DNA from 2 places in the Ensifer sp. VA4 genome. Region 2 is predicted to be linked to the other one. Evidence: riboswitches for the same ligand, from Rfam matches in the RefSeq annotation. Region 2 holds a riboswitch; the other holds the start of a gene.

Region 1 (9,175 bases), on a different contig from region 2:
GACGGAAGCCCAAGCCATCGACAGGCTGAGCGCCATTGCCGAGCGCTATGATGCCTTCCTGATTGACCAGTTCGGGGTGCTGCGCGATGGCCGCGCGCCCTATCCGGAAGCGGTCGAAACGCTGGTGCGGCTGAAGGATGCGGGAAAAAGCATCATCATCCTCTCCAACTCCGGTAAGCGCTCGGCGGAAAACGACCGCCGCCTTGTCGATCTCGGTTTCGTCTCGGGGAGCTGGGACTGGTTCCTGACCTCCGGCGAAGTCGCCTGGCAGAACTTGAAACGGGAAGGCGAGGGCGTGAGCGACGGTCGGCGCAAGTGCCTGCTGATCAGCCGCGACGGTGATCTTTCGCCGCTGGCCGGGCTCGATCTCGAACGCACGGCGAGCGGCGCGGACGCCGACTTCGTGCTTCTTGCCGCGAGCGAGGGCGATGTCTATCCGCTTTCCCACTACGAGGCGCTGCTGGCGCCGGCGGCAAAGCGCGGCGTTCCGTGCCTCTGCACCAATCCCGACAAGGTGATGCTGACGAAGATGGGCACGGCCTTCGGCGCCGGACGCATTGCCGAACTCTACGAGGAACTTGGCGGCAGCGTGCGCTGGATCGGCAAGCCCTTCGCCGACATCTATGCGTCAGCGCTCGATTTCCTTGGTCACCCCGATCCAACGCGGGTCTGCGCCATCGGCGACAGCATCGAGCACGATATCGCCGGTGCGGCGAAGGCAGGGCTCCATTCCGTTCTGGTGACGACGGGGATACTGGAGCACGCCTCGGACGAGGAGCGCCGCAAGCTCTTTGCCGAGCACGGCGCCAGCCCCGACTTCATCCTTCCGAAATTTACCTGGTAAGAGGAGCCGATCGTGGCGTTCACGCTGTCGCTCAACACCAATCCCCTGGTCAACCGCTTTGCCGAGCCCGACGACCTGATCGACACGATCGCCGAGAAGATCCGCATCGGCTACGTGCAGCTCACCCATGAATTCGTCAATCCCGGCTGGCCGGCGGCGACGATCGCCAAGACGCTCAGGCGGTTTCGCCGGGCGCTCGACCGCACCGGCGTCAAGATCACCTCGGGCATGACCGGGCCCTATGGCCGGCTCAACCATTTCGGCCATCCGGACCCGGATGTCAGGCGCTACTATGTCGACTGGTTCAAGACCTTTGCCGATATCTCCGCCGAGCTCGGCGCTTCCGGCATGGGCACGCAATTCGCGATCTTCACGCTCAGGGACTACGACGATCCGGCGCGGCGCGAGGAGATGATGCGGATCGCCATCGACTGCTGGCGTGAGGTGGCCGAGCACGGCAAGGCGGCGGGCCTCTCCTATGTGTTCTGGGAACCGATGTCGGTCGGCCGCGAGTTCGGCCACACGATCGAGGAATGCCGGAGGCTCGACCGGCGGCTGGCGGAGGCCCAGCTCCCGATCCCGATGAAGATGATGGTCGATATCGACCATGGCGACGTCACCTCCGACAATCCTGACGATATCGACCCCTATGCCTGGGCAGGCGCCTTCCCCCAGCGTTCGCCGATCATCCACATCAAGCAGTCGTCGATGAACAAGGGCGGCCACTGGCCGTTTACCGCCGCCTATAACCGGGACGGCCGCATCACGCCCGAGAAGCTGATCGGCGCGGTCAGGGCCGGAGGCGGCACCGATAACGAGATCTGCCTGGAGCTTTCCTTCCGCGAGCGCGAGCCGACCGACCACAACGTCGTCGCGATGATCCGGGAGTCGGTCGAGTTCTGGGAGCCCTACATCGACACGGGCTTCAATCGCACAGAAAAATCACATTGAAAGATAACAAAATCACGCGTTATAAATTGAAATATCACAAATAGGTGTTATCTTCTCACGGTGGGCGTGGCCGGCGCTGCGTGAAATCGGGACCGAGACGATGAAGCCGGAAGACAGGCGACAGGCGATCATGGATGTGCTGATGGAGGCCGGAACGGCGTCCGTCGAAGACCTGTCACTGCGCTTCGGCGTCAGCAAGATGACGGTGCATCGTGATCTCGACGACCTCGAACAGGCGGGCCTCCTGCGCAAGGTTCATGGCGGCGCCTCGATCCAGTCGAGCCCGCAATTCGAAAGCGACTTCCGCTACCGCGAAAAGATCGCCACCGTCGAAAAGCGGCGGATCGCCGAATATGCGGCCGGGCTGGTCGAACCGGGGCAGAGCATCCTGATCGACGACAGTTCGACGACGGGCGCGATCGCCGACTGCATCCGCGACATCCGCCCGTTGACCGTCATCACCAACAACCTCGGCGTGATCACCAGCCTCTCGGGTGCGGCGGGCATCAACGTCATCGCGCTCGGCGGGCAGTACAGCAAGAAGTTCAACGGCTTCTTCGGCATCGTCACCGATGAGGCGCTGCGGTCGCTGCGTGTCGACATCGCCTTTCTCTCGAGCTCGGCGATCGAAGGGACCACCGCCTTCCACCAGGACCAGGAAGTGGTGCAGGCCAAGCGCCTGATGGTGAAGGCGGCCAAGCGCAAATACCTGCTGGTGGATCACGACAAATTCGGGCGCTCGGCGCTCCATTTCCTGACCGGGCTCGATGCCTTCGATGCGGTGCTGACCGGCGCTGAAGTTGCGCCCGAGCATGCCGCACCGCTCGACGAAGCCGGTATTCGGCTGGTCAGGGTCGACAATCGCAAGGAGAAGGCATGAGCAAGTCCGGGCTCTGGGTCGGCACCAGCTGGAAGATGAACAAGACGCTGGCCGAGGCGATGACCTTCGCCGACGGTCTGGCGGTCGCGGATGCGGCGCGTGACGAACGCATCCAGCGCTTCGTCATTCCGCCTTTCACGGCGGTGCGTGAGGTCAAGGCGCGGCTTGCCGCAACCAGCGTCAAGGTCGGCGCGCAGAACATGCATTGGGACGATGCCGGCGCCTGGACCGGCGAGGTATCGCCGCTGATGCTGAAAGACTGCAACCTCGATGTGGTCGAGCTCGGCCACAGCGAGCGGCGCGAGCATTTCGGCGAGACGGACCGCACCGTCGGCCTGAAGACGGCAGCCGCCGTGCGCCATGGCCTGGTACCCTTGATCTGCATCGGCGAGACGCTTGCCGAGCGCGAGGCGGGCGAGGCGGATCAGGTGCTGAAGCGCCAGGTCGAGGGCGCTCTGGCGCTCATCGAAGGCGAGGCGAAGGCGGCGACGATCCTGCTTGCCTACGAGCCCGTCTGGGCGATCGGCGTCAACGGCATTCCGGCGACATCAGACTATGCCGACGAGCGCCACAAGCGCATCGCGGATGTGGCGGAAGCGGCGCTCGGCAGGCGCGTGCCGGTTCTCTATGGCGGCAGCGTCAATCCCGGCAATTGCGAAGAGCTGATCAGTGAGGCGCATATCGACGGCCTCTTCATCGGCCGCTCCGCCTGGGACGTCACTGGCTATCTCGACATTCTGCAGCGTGTCTCGAAGGCGATCTGAGCCTTCGGCAGCGGCAGATCCTCAAGAACGGAAGGAACAATCATGAAGATTGCAATCGGGGCGGACAGCGCTGGCAAGCCCCTGCTGGATGTGATCGCCGCCCATCTTGCGGGCAGGGACGACTTGGAGATCGTGGACCTCAGCCAGGCCGGCTACTATGCGGATCTCGCGCAGAAGCTGGCGCAGCAGGTCGTCGAGGGCAAGCACGATCGCGGCATCCTGTTCTGCGGCACCGGTATCGGCGTCTGCATCTCCGCCAACAAGGTGCCGGGTATTCGCGCAGCGCTGACGCACGACACCTATTCGGCCGAGCGTGCGGCGAAGTCGAACAACGCCCAGATCATCACCATGGGCGCCCGCGTCATCGGCCCGGAACTGGCGAAGTCGATCGTCGATACCTGGCTCGCGTCCGAATTCGACCCGAACGGGCCCTCGGCCGGCAATGTCGAGGCAATCGATCGGCTGGATGCTGCCAGAGCGGGATGAGGAAAAGTGTGTGCGGTTTTCCGCCCGCATCCCGCTCACGTATATCAAGGCATAACTGATCTCGCGACGCCCGTTGATCCTCCCTCAGGCATCGTGACGAGACGCCCGGCAGCAATGCCGGGCGTTTTCATGTTCGGGGGCTGTCCGTCGTCTTGACGAAGCTTCGGCAAATATTTGAACATTCTTTCGGATCGTCAAATGAAAGGCGCCGCTGCATGACTGAAACAACCTCGACCGGGCCGCATCAAGGCGCGCACCACCATGTCTCGCGCATGAGGGGCCGTGACACGCAGGAACACCACAGGACGGCGACGACGCTCGAACTTCTGTTCGACCTGACTTTCGTCATCGCCTTCAGCCTTGCCGCCTCGCAGCTGGCGCATCTCTTCGCCGAGGGCCACTTCATCGCCGGGCTGATCGGCTTCGGCTTCGCCACCTTCGCCATCTGCTGGGCCTGGATCAATTTCAGCTGGTTCGCCTCGGCCTACGACACGGACGACTGGATCTTTCGCAGCGTCACCATGGTGCAGATGGTCGGCGTCCTGATCCTGGCGATCGGCCTGCCGCCGATGTTCGAGTCGATCGACAAGGGCGAGCACCTCAACAACGGCGTCATGGTGCTCGGCTATGTCGTCATGCGCGTGGCGATGGTCTCCCAGTGGCTGCGCGCCAGCCGGCAGGATCCGGCGCGGCGTGAGGCGTGCATGGTCTATGTGAAGGCGATCAGCGCCGCCCAACTCGGCTGGATCGTGCTGATCTTCTTCGACTTCTCGCTAGCGGTGACCTTTGCCATGGTCGTCGTGCTGACGGCGATCGAGATGCTCGGTCCCTATATCGCCGAGACGCGGTATGGCGGAACGCCCTGGCATGCGCATCACATCGCCGAGCGCTATGGGCTGCTTGCGATCATCGCACTCGGGGAGGGGGTGGTCGGCACGGTTGCCTCAATCTCCGCCGTGGTCGAGGGCGCGGGCTGGAACCTCGACGTCGCGCTCGTCTGCCTCGCGGGTACGGGCCTCACCTTCGGCATGTGGTGGATCTATTTCCTGCTGCCGAGCGCCGAGATTCTGCACCACCACCGTCTCAAGCGGTCCTTTGTCTGGGGCTATGGCCACATGCCGATCTTCGCATCGATCGTCGCAACCGGCGCCGGGCTGCACGTGGCGGCCTATTATATCGAACAGAAGGCCCATATCGGCTCGGTTGCAACGGTGCTGACGGTCGCGGTGCCCGTCGCATTCTACATAGGCCTTTTCTACGCGATGTACGCCTATCTGCTGCAGCAGACGGATCGGCTGCATCTCTGGCTGCTCGCGGGCACGGCGCTGGTGCTGGTGACCTCCGTGGCCGCGGCGATGGCCGGACTCGACATGGCGGCGTGCCTGATCATCCTGACGCTGGCGCCTGTCGTCACCATCGTCGGCTACGAGGTGGCAGGGCACCGGCACCGCATGGCGGCGCTGGAGCGCAGCCTGCATGGGTGAGCTGGTGCCGTAGGCGGGATTCGGGAGTCGAAACAAGGGTTTGTTGGCTGGAGCTGCCGGATTGATTCAGGCGCTTCAGAGGTTGATTCAAGCAGGGGGCGGCCGTTCAGCTTTCGCGTGGGATTGCCCCTCACCCGACTGCATAATTCCTTAAATCGGAATCGATTTAAGGACAAAATTATGCAGCGATTCAAAGTGCTACAGCGACCTTAGCGCGTCTTAAAAGACGCGCGGCGCTGTAGCCCTCCCCCCCCCCGCAGGCGGGGAGAGGGGACGCGATCCACCGCTGGCCGGGATGGTTGTGGTTGACGCCGTGAATGCGGCTTTAACGGTTGCCTACCGGGAGGCGCCGAGCGCGCCAAGCGTGTCCTTCTCCCCGCTGGCGGGGAGAAGGTGGCGGCAGCCGGATGAGGGGCAGCCGCACGTCTGGCGATCTCGCCCTGTCAGGCGTTGACCAGTGCCAGCTTGGCGCGGGCGTCGAGGATCTGGGCGCAGGCATTGGCCGCTTCCGTGCCCTTGACGACGAAGTGCTCGCGGAAGAAGGCGATCAGCGGTTCGCTTTCCTGGAAATTGTGCGGTGTCAGCACCGCGGAAAGCACCGGCACATCGGTGTCGAGCTGTACGCGCATCATGCCGTCGAGCACGGTGCCGGCGACGAAGTCGTGGCGGTAGATGCCGCCATCGACCACGAAGGCGGTGCCGAGGATTGCGGCGTAGCGGCCGGTCTTTGCCAGCGCCTGCACATGCAGCGGGATTTCGAGCGCGCCCGGCACGTCGAAGATCTCGACATCGGCGGCCGAGCCGCCGAGCTTCGTCCACTGCGCGACGAAGGCATCGACGCAGCGGTCGACGATATCGGCATGCCAGCGGGCACGGACGATCGCGATCTTGGCGGCGGGGTGGGAAAGAATGGTCATGGTCTCAAGCCTTTCAGGGTTTGGCGTTTCCAATGATCCCGTCGGGCGAACATGCATGCGCGTGGGTCCCGTCGCGGGGCCCACGTTCCTGCTTGCTCTCTTCCATCCGGACTGTGACCGTCGGCTCCGGAATTCGACCGGATCTGCTGACCCCCAGGGTAAAACCCTAAGGCGCTCGCGGGCTCCGGCCTTTCGGCCGCTACCGCCGGTGGGGAATTTCGCCCCGCCCTGAGAACATCGCGACTATATAGCTCGGCCGTGCGCGGTCAAACGCAGGTCGCGACGAAAATGCCGGAAATCACGACAGATTTTTCCAGAGACCGACGTCATCGGAAGAAATCGTTCCGGTGACGTCCGGCTCGCTCACTCGCGAATGACGAGCAGATCCTTGGCGGCGAAGCGCAGCGTGACGTTGTCGCCGGAGACCGGCGGGGTGACGCCCGGATTGTTGAACATGTCGAAGGAGATGACGTCGCCGCCGACGCGCAGCCGCGTGCGGATGACCGAGCCGAGGAAGCTGGTCGAGACGACCTCGCCGGCAAGTGCGGTATCGCCCTTCGCGCCTTCGGCGATCGAGCCCGCTTCGGGACGCAGCGCCAGCGAGATGCTGTCGCCGCCCTTCATGCCGGCAATCGGGTCCTTGAGCGCCACCTGCTGGTTGCCGATCGTCACGGATCCGGAAGCGGGATCCGTGACCTTGCCCTCGATGATGTTCAGCGTGCCGACGAAGGACGCGACGAAGCGCGTTGACGGCGTGTTGTAGATCTCGAAGGGGGTGCCGATCTGGTCGGCGCGGCCGGCATTCATGACGACGATGCGGTCGGAGATCGACAGGGCCTCTTCCTGGTCATGGGTGACGAAGACGGTGGTGATGCCGAGCTGCTGCTGGATCTGCCGGATTTCCTCGCGCAGCGATACGCGGATCTTGGCGTCGAGCGCCGAAAGCGGCTCGTCGAGCAGCAGCACCTGCGGCTTGACCGCGATGGCGCGGGCAAGGGCCACGCGCTGCTGCTGGCCGCCGGAGAGCTGGTAGGGGAAGCGGTCCGCCAGATGCTCGAGCTTGATCAGCCCGAGCATCTGCTTCACCCGTGCCTCGATCTCCGACTTGTCGACGCCCGCGACCTTCAGGCCGAAGGCGACGTTGTCCTGCACGTTCATGTTGGGAAACAGCGCATAGGCCTGGAACACCATGCCGATGTTGCGCTGGTTGGGCTTCAGCGAATTCTGGTCGCGGCCGTTGATGACGATCTTGCCGCTGGTCGGCGTCTCGAAGCCGGCGATCATGCGCAGCACCGTCGTCTTGCCGCAGCCCGAAGGCCCGAGGAAGGAGACGAACTCGCCTTTCTCGATGTCCATGTTGAAATCGTGCACGACCTGAACGGGGCCGAAGGATTTTTTTAAGCTGGTGAGTGACAGGAAACTCATGGGTGTGGTCCTCAGGCCTTGGGAGGCGCGCTTTTCTGGAAGCGCGAGACGAGCTGGATGAGGCCGAGGCAGCCCCAGGTGATGCCGAATGCGATGACGGCGAGTGCGGCCGGCTCATAGGCGCGGTTGGCGCCGAGAAGCTGCATGTACGGGCCGAAGGCCGGCCGGTTCAAGAGCGCCGCCATGGTGAACTCGCCAATGACGATGGCGAAGGTCAGGAAGGCGCCTGACAGTACCGCGACGAGCACGTTCGGCAGGATGATCTTTGCCAGGATGGTGGCCCATCCGGCGCCGAGGCTCTGGGCGGCTTCGGTAAGCGTCGCGACATCGATGGTCCGAAGCCCGGTATCGACTGCGCGGTACATGTAGGGCAAGGCGAGCGTCGCATAGCCGAACATCAAGAGGATGTTGGTACCGGTGACCGTGCCGGTCAGCGGCAGCCAGCTCGAGGTGTTGTAGAGCCGGATATAGCCGAAGACGATGACAATCGCCGGAATGACCAGCGGCAACAGCGTGATGAACTCGATAACGGGGCGCAACCGCGGCAGCTTGAGCCGGACCCAATAGGCGGTCGGTACGACGAGAAGCACGCCGAAGACGATGGTGAACAGCGCCTGCATCACCGAATAGGTGAAGGTCTCCTGGAAACGCGGATCGGTGAAGACCTTGCCGTAGGCGTCGAAGGAATATTCGCCGCGCCGCATCTTCAGCGAGAAGTTGGTCATGCCGATGAGCGGCAGGGTGAAATAGAGGAGGCCGAAAAGGAGGGCGCCCCAGGCCCAGATCTTCTTCATTTCAGCCACCTTTCGCTGCGGGCGCGGAGCCAGATGTAGATCGCGTTGGCAATGCCGGTGACGACGATCATGCCGAAGGCGAGCGCGTAGCCGAGATGCGGATTGCCGAGCACGTCGCCGCGGATCTGGGCGAAGAGCAGGATCGGCACGATCGAGAGCGACGAACCGGTGAGCGCGATGGCGGTCGCAACCGCGCCGAAGGCATTGGCGAAGAGGAGCGCCAGTGTGCCGAGCAACGACGGCAGCAGGATCGGGAAGGCGACCATGCGCCAGTATTGCAGACCGGTGGCACCGAGGATTTCGGCGGCCTCGCGCCATTCGCGCTTCAGTCCGTCCAGCGCCGGCGTGATGATCAGGATCATCAGCGGGATCTGGAAGAAGAGATAGGTGATCGTCAGCCCCCAGAAGGAGAGGAGGTTGAAGCCGAGCATCCTAAGGTCGAAGCCGAAGTTCGAGCGCAGGAAGACGGTGAGGATGCCGACCGGACCAAGGGTCGCGAGAAAGGCGAAGGCGAGCGGCACGCCGGCAAAGTTGGAGGCGACGCCGGAAAAGGTCAGAAGCGGGCTACGGATACCCTTCGGCAAGCCGCCGAAGACGATGGCCGAGGCCATGGCAAAGCCGATCAGGCAG
Region 2 (9,175 bases):
TACGAGGAAGTCGAACAGACGCTCGACCGCGACCATTTCATGAGCGCGGACGAGGCTCTGGACTGGGGTATCGTCGACAAGGTACTGACCTCGCGCGAAGAGATCGAAGGCGCCGAGCAGGCCTGATAACGCGCTTTTGTGTCGCGATAGATGTAATTGTGACACAATTGTAATGGCTCAAGGGCTTTATCGACCGGGTAAAGCCGTTAATATGGACCGTTAATGCTATGTTGGATTCTGAGGGCATAGTGTTCGGATGAGTTGGGAGAGTCGTTGCAGCCGTATCGGACGTGTCCGTGCCGATGCGGTAAGTACTCCCGGAAGCCCTGCATGAGGATAGGCTACAGGGCGAATTGAGTGGTCCGCGATACTTCTCTTGAAGTGTCCGGCGTGCTGGAAGGAAGTGGAAATGAGCAAGGTCAGCGGAAGCAACGGCGGTGACTCGAAGAATACGCTTTATTGTTCGTTCTGCGGCAAGAGCCAGCACGAAGTCCGTAAGCTGATTGCCGGACCGACCGTCTTCATCTGCGATGAATGCGTCGAACTGTGCATGGACATCATTCGCGAAGAGAACAAGACCTCGATGGTCAAGTCCCGCGACGGTGTGCCGACCCCTCAGGAAATCATCAAGGTTCTCGACGAATACGTCATCGGCCAGCAGCAGGCCAAGCGTATCCTGTCGGTCGCCGTTCACAACCACTACAAGCGCCTGGCGCATGCCGCCAAGGGCAGCGATGTCGAACTGGCGAAGTCGAACATCATGCTCGTCGGCCCGACCGGCTGCGGCAAGACCTATCTTGCCCAGACGCTCGCCCGCATCATCGACGTGCCGTTCACCATGGCGGACGCCACGACGCTGACCGAAGCCGGTTATGTCGGTGAAGACGTCGAAAACATCATCCTCAAGCTGCTCCAGGCTGCCGACTATAACGTCGAGCGCGCCCAGCGCGGCATCGTCTACATCGACGAAGTCGACAAGATTTCGCGCAAGTCCGACAACCCGTCGATCACCCGCGACGTTTCGGGCGAGGGCGTGCAGCAGGCGCTGCTGAAGATCATGGAAGGCACCGTTGCATCGGTACCGCCGCAGGGTGGCCGCAAGCATCCGCAGCAGGAATTCCTGCAGGTCGACACCACCAACATCCTGTTCATCTGCGGTGGCGCTTTTGCCGGCCTCGACAAGATCATCTCTGCTCGCGGCGAGAAGACCTCGATCGGCTTCGGTGCCACGGTTCGGGCGCCGGAAGACCGTCGCGTCGGCGAAGTGCTGCGCGAACTGGAGCCGGAAGATCTGGTCAAGTTCGGCCTGATCCCGGAATTCATTGGTCGTCTGCCGGTCCTGGCGACGCTCGAAGACCTCGACGAGGACGCACTGATCCAGATCCTCTCGGAGCCGAAGAATGCGCTCGTCAAGCAGTACCAGCGCCTGTTCGAGATGGAAGACGTGGAGCTCACCTTCCATGAAGACGCGCTGCGCGAGATTGCCCGCCGGGCGATCGTGCGCAAGACCGGTGCTCGCGGCCTTCGCTCGATCATGGAAAAGATCCTGCTCGACACCATGTTCGAGCTGCCGACGCTGGAAGGCGTGCGCGAAGTGGTCATCTCCGACGAGGTGGTCAAGGGTGCAGCGCGGCCGCTCTACATCTACTCTGAGCGGTCGGACGAAAAGACCAACGTTTCGGCCTGAGAAAAATGAATTATCGTTTGAGAAGCCCGCCTTGTGCGGGCTTTTTCATGTTCGTGCACTTAGCTGTTGAGACAAAGGGGCGGCAGCGCAGATTTCACAATTCGATTGTTGCTAAAGTGTCCCAAACAACGCAATGATGTGACGATTCAATGAAGGACCTTTGTCGTTGCGCGTCCTTGAGCCTCGTTCTCCGTCGCAAGGCCCGCAACAGAAATGATGCGTAGTCAGAAGGACCCGGCCACGGTTGGTGGGTGTCGCGTCAGCCTTGAAATGGACGCGGTCGCACTCCACTTTCATGTGGAAAATATGACAACCGGGAGTGCCTGCGGGGCTCCCGGGAACGGGCCCGAAATCGGGACGGAAAGGAAATGACATGACGAACAAAACGTCACCGGCGACTGAAAGCGCGACCTACCCGGTCCTGCCGCTCCGCGACATCGTAGTCTTCCCGCACATGATCGTGCCGCTCTTCGTCGGCCGTGAAAAGTCGATCCGTGCGCTTGAGGAAGTCATGGGTACCGACAAGCAGATCATGCTTGCCACCCAGATCAACGCCACCGACGACGATCCGGAACCGGCTGCGATCTATGACGTCGGCACCATCGCCAATGTCCTGCAATTGCTGAAGCTGCCCGACGGTACCGTCAAGGTGCTGGTCGAAGGCCGCGCGCGCGCCAAGATCGACGGCTACACGCCGCGCGAAGAATTTTATGAGGCTTCGGCGCATACGCTGAACGAGCCGGAAGAAGATCCGGTCGAGATCGAGGCGCTGAGCCGCTCGGTCGTTTCCGAGTTCGAAAGCTATGTGAAGCTCAACAAGAAGATCTCCCCCGAGGTCGTCGGCGTCGCCAGCCAGATCGAAGACTACTCGAAGCTTGCCGATACCGTCGCTTCGCATCTGTCGATCAAGATCGTCGAGAAGCAGGAAATGCTGGAGACCACCAGCGTGAAGATGCGCCTGGAAAAGGCGCTCGGCTTCATGGAAGGTGAGATCTCCGTCCTGCAGGTCGAAAAGCGCATCCGCTCGCGCGTCAAGCGCCAGATGGAGAAGACCCAGCGCGAATACTACCTCAACGAACAGATGAAGGCGATCCAGAAGGAACTCGGCGACGGCGAAGATGGCCGCGACGAGATGGCCGAGATCGAGGAACGCATCGCCAAGACGAAGCTCTCCAAGGAAGCGCGGGAAAAGGCCGATGCGGAACTCAAGAAGCTGCGCCAGATGAGCCCGATGTCCGCGGAAGCGACCGTGGTTCGCAACTATCTGGATTGGCTGCTCGGCCTGCCCTGGGGCAAGAAGTCGAAGATCAAGAGCGACCTGAACCATGCCGAGGACGTGCTCAACACGGATCACTTCGGTCTCGACAAGGTCAAGGAACGCATCGTCGAATATCTCGCCGTGCAGGCGCGTTCGTCGAAGATCAAGGGCCCGATCCTGTGCCTCGTCGGCCCTCCGGGCGTCGGCAAGACCTCGCTCGCCAAGTCGATCGCCAAGGCGACCGGCCGCGAATATGTGCGCATGGCGCTCGGCGGCGTTCGTGACGAAGCCGAGATCCGCGGTCACCGCCGTACCTATATCGGTTCGATGCCCGGCAAGATCGTCCAGTCGATGAAGAAGGCGAAGCGCTCCAATCCGCTGTTCCTGCTCGACGAGGTCGACAAGATGGGTCAGGATTTCCGTGGCGATCCGTCTTCGGCGCTGCTCGAGGTGCTGGATCCGGAACAGAACGCGACCTTCATGGACCACTACCTGGAAGTCGAATACGACCTGTCCAACGTGATGTTCATCACCACGGCCAACACTCTGAACATTCCGGCACCGTTGATGGACCGCATGGAAGTGATCCGCATCGCCGGCTATACCGAAGAGGAAAAGCTGGAGATTGCCAAGCGGCACCTGCTGCCGAAGGCGATCCGCGACCACGCGCTGCAGCCGAAGGAGTTCTCCGTGAGCGACGGGGCCCTGATGGCGGTCATCCAGACCTATACGCGGGAAGCCGGTGTCCGTAACTTCGAGCGCGAATTGATGAAGCTCGCCCGCAAGGCGGTGACCGAGATCATCAAGGGCAAGACCAAGACGGTCGAAGTCACGGCGGACAACATCAACGACTACCTGGGTGTGCCGCGCTTCCGTCACGGCGAAGCCGAACGCGACGATCAGATCGGCGTGGTCACGGGTCTTGCCTGGACAGAGGTCGGCGGCGAGCTGCTGACGATCGAAGGCGTCATGATGCCCGGCAAGGGCCGCATGACGGTCACCGGCAACCTGCGTGACGTGATGAAGGAATCGATTTCGGCGGCGGCGTCCTATGTCCGTTCGCGGGCGATCGACTTCGGCATCGAGCCTCCGCTGTTCGACAAGCGCGACATCCACGTGCACCTGCCGGAAGGCGCAACGCCGAAGGATGGTCCGTCGGCCGGTGTCGCCATGGCAACCGCGATCGTATCGATCATGACCGGCATCCCGATCTCCAAGGATGTGGCGATGACCGGCGAGATCACGCTGCGCGGCCGAGTGCTGCCGATCGGCGGTCTCAAGGAGAAGCTGCTCGCGGCTCTCCGGGGTGGCATCAAGAAGGTGCTGATCCCCGAAGAGAACGCCAAGGATCTCGCCGAGATCCCGGACAACGTGAAGAACGCGCTCGAAATCATCCCGGTTTCGCGGATGGGCGAAGTGCTCGAACACGCTCTGGTGCGCAGGCCGGAGCCGATCGACTGGGACCCGGCAAACGAGCCGGCGACCGTCGCAGCGGTTGATTCGCAGGACGAAGCAGGTTCTTCGATCGCCCACTAAAAAGTGCCAGGCAATGGGCGCCGCGCCCTCACGCGGCGCCCATTTTGCAGAAAAATTGGGAAGACCGGCCTTTGGCCGGTCTTTTTTGTTATAAAAGCACGCCGCAAGCCTTGCATTCCAAGGGATTAGGCGCAATTGGGAAAGGCAAGACGCGGGCGATGCGCAAGCCGCCGCGCCTTAAAACACAGTCGTTTCGAACCAATCTGAAAGGGGTGGAAACATGAACAAAAATGAGCTCGTGTCTGCCGTTGCTGAGAAGGCCGGACTTTCCAAGACCGACGCATCTTCTGCAGTTGATGCAGTTTTCGAGACCATCCAGGGCGAGCTGAAGAACGGCGGCGACATTCGCCTGGTCGGCTTCGGCAACTTCTCGGTTTCGCGCCGCGAAGCCTCGAAGGGCCGCAACCCGTCCACGGGTGCGGAAGTTGATATCCCGGCTCGCAACGTGCCGAAGTTCACGGCCGGCAAGGGCCTGAAGGACGCCGTCAACGGCTGATCAGATTTGCTTGGCGGCCGGACACGAGGCCGGCAGTCCAGGTATTCGAGGGTTCGGCGAAAGCCGGACCCTTTTGCATTTCAAGGGCGGCCCTTGCAGCCTCCCGCCATTTGCTCTACGGCTTGCCCATTCTCAGGGCGGGGTGAAAGTCCCCACCGGCGGTAAGGGCACTACAGCGCCGCGCGTCTTTCTAGGCGCGCTAAGGTCGCTGTAACACTATGCGGTGGCCCAAGCCCGCGAGCGCCTTTCTCCTGGAACAGGGGTAGGGGTCAGCAGATCCGGTGCAACTCCGGAGCCGACGGTCATAGTCCGGATGAAAGAGAATGGTCGTCGGTGCGAAGGGCAGGGCTGCCCGGCGTCGTGCCGTGCGCTCATGCGTCCTGATTTGTGTTTGTCCATTTTTCAGGATACATGACATGAATCAGACTTCCCTCGGTTTTTCCTCCTCGCGTGCCATGGCCGGAGCCGGCTTCATGGTGCTGGCCGGCATTGCCTTCGCCGGCCTCAACGTCGTCACCCAATGGCTGACGATGACGCTCGGCTTTCCCGCCGCCGCAACGGCCTTCTGGCAATACGCCTTCGCCTTCCTGTTTTCCCTGCCGTTCCTGCGTCGTGCGGGTCTTTCGGCGATGCGCACCGATTACCCTTGGCGCCACGTGGTGCGTGTGGCGCTCGCCGCCTTCGGCGTCGGGACCTGGGTCTCCGGCCTCGCTCACGTGCCGATCTGGCAGGCGATCGCCCTGGTCATGACCTCGCCCTTCTTCATCATCCTCGGCGCTCGCCTGTTTCTTGGCGAACGGGTCGGCCCGGCGCGCTGGACTGCGACGGCGGTCGGATTTGCCGGCGCCATGATCATTCTCGATCCCTGGTCGGCCAGCTTCACCTGGGCGGCCCTGCTGCCGATCGTCTCCGCGTTGCTCTGGGGCGCGTCGTCGCTCATCACGAAGAGCCTGACGAGCAGCGAGCATCCAGAGACGATCACCATCTGGCTGCTTGTCCTCCTGACCCCGATCAATGGCGTCATTGCGCTCGCGGCTGGTTTTGCGGTTCCGGACGGCGCGGCACTCGGCCTTCTCGTGCTCGCCGGGGTTCTGACCGTTTTTGCGCAGTATCTGCTGACACTGGCCTACACGGTCGCTGACGCAGCCTATGTGCAGCCCTTCGATGATCTGAAGCTGCCGCTCAATGTTTTCGCCGGCTGGCTGGTCTTCGGCTACGCGCCGACCGGCTATCTCTGGATCGGTGCCGTGCTGATCCTCGCAGCCTCGCTGTTCATCATGCGCAACGAGATCAGGCGCGAGCGGGAGACCGCCGCCGCCTGAGTGGTGCAAAACCGTTCGGCTGTCATTCGGCTGTCATCCCCGTCGCGCAGAAACCCCATGTTTTTCAGTAGTGTCCATGGGGGATTTTATGACCAATGCATCGCGCGTGGCGGTATTTGCCGCCGTCCTTCTCACTTCCGCGGCTTTTCCCGCGGCGGCCGAGCCCGTATTCAACCGGATTGCATCCTTCGCCGTTGCCGACAATCTGCCTGAGGGTGACGCGCGCAAGGCGCCGACGTCGGCCGAGATCATCGCGGCCAGCGAGGACGGCAATACGCTGATCTATTCGGACAGCCCGGGCAAGCGCGTCGGCCTGATCGACATCACCGATGCCAAGGCGCCGAAGGCTGCCGGCACGATCTCTTTCGATGGTGAGCCGACCTCCGTCACCGTTGCCGGCGCCAAGGCGCTCGTTGCGGTCAACACGCGCGAAAGCTTCGTCAAGCCCTCCGGTCTTCTCGCCGTGGTCGATCTCGCCTCCAAGAAAGTTGCGGCAACCTGTGACCTCGGCGGTCAGCCGGACTCGGTCGCCGTCAACAAGGATCGCACGCTTGCAGCGATTGCCATCGAAAACGAGCGTGACGAGGAAGTGAACGAAGGCAAGATCCCGCAGATGCCGGCTGGCGATCTGGTCATCCTGTCGCTGAAGGACGGTATCGCCGATTGCGGCTCGCTGAAGCGTGTGACGCTGACAGGTCTTGCCGAAATCGCTGGCGAGGATCCGGAGCCGGAATTCGTCTCCTTCAACGGCAAAGACGAGATTGCGCTGACGCTGCAGGAAAACAACCACATCGTCATCATCAACGGCAAGACCGCGACGGTGAAGACGCATTTCTCCGCCGGCACGGTTGACCTCAAGAACATCGACACCAAGCGCAACGGTGCGATTGCCTTCAAGGACGAACAGCCGGGCCGCAAGCGCGAGCCGGACGCCGTGAAGTGGCTCGACGACAACCGGATCGTCGTCGCCAACGAAGGCGATTACGAAGGCGGTTCACGTGGTTTCACGATCTTCGATACGACCGGCAAGGTCCTCTACGAATCGGGTGCGAGCTTCGAGCATGCCATTGCCGCGCTCGGCCACTATCCAGAGAAGCGCTCTTCTGCCAAGGGCGTCGAGCCCGAGGGCCTGGACGCGGCGAAGTTCGGTGACGACAACCTGTTCTTCCTGCTCTCGGAGCGTGCTTCGGTCGTTGGCATCTACAAGGACACGGGTGCGGAGCCTGAACTGCTGCAGTTGCTGCCGTCGGGCATCTCGCCGGAAGGTGCCGTCGCCATTCCGTCGCGCAATCTGCTTGCGACCGCAAATGAAGTCGACCTCGTCGAGGACGGCGGCGCGCGTTCGCACGTGATGATCTACGAGCGCGGTGAGGGCGAAGCTGCCTATCCGCAGATCCGCTCCGCCGAGAAGGACGGCCTGCCGATCGGCTTCGGCGCACTCTCCGGTCTCGCTGCCGTCTCGGACAAGCCGGGCTTCCTGCGTGCCGTCAACGACTCGGTCTTCTCGTCGCAGCCGACGATCTTCACGATCGACGCAACGCAGAAGCCGGCCCTCATCACCGAAACGCTCACGATCACCCGGGACGGCGCGCCGGCTCAGAAGCTCGACATCGAGGGTATCGCCAATGACGGGGAAGGGGGCTTCTGGCTCGCATCGGAGGGCAACTCCGACAAGCTCTACAATCACGCGATCTTCCACGTGAACAAGAAGGGCGAGATCAAGAAGGAAATTGCCCTGCCCGAGGCGCTGCGTGCCGGCGAAACCCGCTTCGGCTTCGAAGTATCACCGTCGTTGGAGAAGGTGACGACCAGACGCTGTGGATGGCTGTCCAACGCGAGTGGAAGGATGACGAGAAGGGCTTCGTCAAGCTCGTTTCCTATAAGCCGAAGAGCGAAGAGTGGGGTGCGGTGCGCTACCCGCTGGAAAAGGCCGGTGACGGCTGGGTCGGCCTCTCGGAAATCTCCGTGCATGGCGACTACGCCTATATCATCGAGCGCGACAACCTGATCGGCCAGGCAGCCAAGCTCAAGAAGATCTATCGTGTCGCGCTGACGGAACTGAAGCCGGCAGCACTCGGCGGCGAACTGCCCGTCGTCAAGAAGGAAGAGGTACGTGACCTCATTCCGGACCTGAAGGCGCTGAACGGCTACGTCGTCGACAAGGTCGAAGGCTTCACCGTCGACGCCGCCGGCAACGGCTACGTCGTCACCGACAACGACGGTGTCGACGACTCCTCCGGCGAAACCTTGTTCTTCTCCATTGGCGCCATCAACGCGATGTAAGCGTTGCGCCCGGAGAAAACGGAAGAGGCCGGGACATGACGTCCCGGCCTCTTTCAGTTTCGGCACTGTGTTACCCGATCGAGGAGCCGCGGTCAGCGGGCAATAGCGATCTGTGCTGCCTCTTCGGCTTCGTCCTTGCGCTTGCGGATCTCGTCCGTCCGGTCCACCAGCTTGCCGACGATGTCGTAGAGGGCGTCGAGTTCCTCGTCGTCGAGCGCCGAGAAGATTTCCTCGAGCAGCTGCTTGCGTGGATGTTCGGCAGCCTCGAGAACGATGCGGCCGGTTTCGGTAATCGAGACGATCTTGGCGCGCCGGTCTTCCGGGTCCGGCTTGCGCATGACCAGGCGGTCGCGTTCGAGACCGTCGATGGCTTCGGTGACCGTGCGCGGCGCGAAGTTCAGCGCGCAGGCGATATCGGTCGAGCGACAGGGACCGAGCTTGCTGAGGAAGAAGAGGAATTTGCTCCGTGCCAGCGATACGCCTTCTTCGGTCATCGATTCGTTCACCAGCCGGTGAACCCGATGGTAGAGCTCGAACAGTCTGTCGGAAACTTCGAATGTCTTCTTCATGATCGTCATTGGAATTTCATGAGG

Evidence for each region. A riboswitch is a leader RNA that binds a small molecule or an ion and turns the genes downstream of it on or off. The one in region 2 is predicted to bind FMN.
Region 1: another riboswitch for FMN. It lies ahead of AC0C6X_RS21130 (6,7-dimethyl-8-ribityllumazine synthase); the one in region 2 lies ahead of AC0C6X_RS10320 (DMT family transporter).

The regions. Positions count from the first base shown of each region.
Region 1 is NZ_JBVQPO010000012.1:37,884-47,058, forward strand. Features, by position in the region: gene AC0C6X_RS21095 (FGGY-family carbohydrate kinase) at 1-2, shown strand, start outside; gene AC0C6X_RS21100 (TIGR01459 family HAD-type hydrolase) at 1-844, shown strand, start outside; gene AC0C6X_RS21105 (sugar phosphate isomerase/epimerase family protein) at 857-1,795, shown strand; gene AC0C6X_RS21110 (DeoR/GlpR family DNA-binding transcription regulator) at 1,896-2,675, shown strand; gene AC0C6X_RS21115 (triose-phosphate isomerase) at 2,672-3,439, shown strand; gene derI (D-erythrulose-4-phosphate isomerase) at 3,482-3,925, shown strand; gene AC0C6X_RS21125 (low temperature requirement protein A) at 4,141-5,409, shown strand; gene AC0C6X_RS21130 (6,7-dimethyl-8-ribityllumazine synthase) at 5,853-6,326, opposite strand; FMN riboswitch at 6,417-6,566, opposite strand; gene AC0C6X_RS21135 (ABC transporter ATP-binding protein) at 6,690-7,751, opposite strand; gene AC0C6X_RS21140 (ABC transporter permease) at 7,763-8,545, opposite strand; gene AC0C6X_RS21145 (ABC transporter permease) at 8,542-9,175, opposite strand, start outside.
Region 2 is NZ_JBVQPO010000005.1:188,687-197,861, reverse strand. Features, by position in the region: gene AC0C6X_RS10340 (ATP-dependent Clp protease proteolytic subunit) at 1-126, shown strand, start outside; gene clpX (ATP-dependent Clp protease ATP-binding subunit ClpX) at 410-1,687, shown strand; gene lon (endopeptidase La) at 2,061-4,481, shown strand; gene hupB (DNA-binding protein HupB) at 4,702-4,977, shown strand; FMN riboswitch at 5,102-5,306, shown strand; gene AC0C6X_RS10320 (DMT family transporter) at 5,394-6,299, shown strand; partial or broken gene AC0C6X_RS10315 (esterase-like activity of phytase family protein) at 6,388-8,582, shown strand; gene AC0C6X_RS10310 (MarR family winged helix-turn-helix transcriptional regulator) at 8,675-9,151, opposite strand.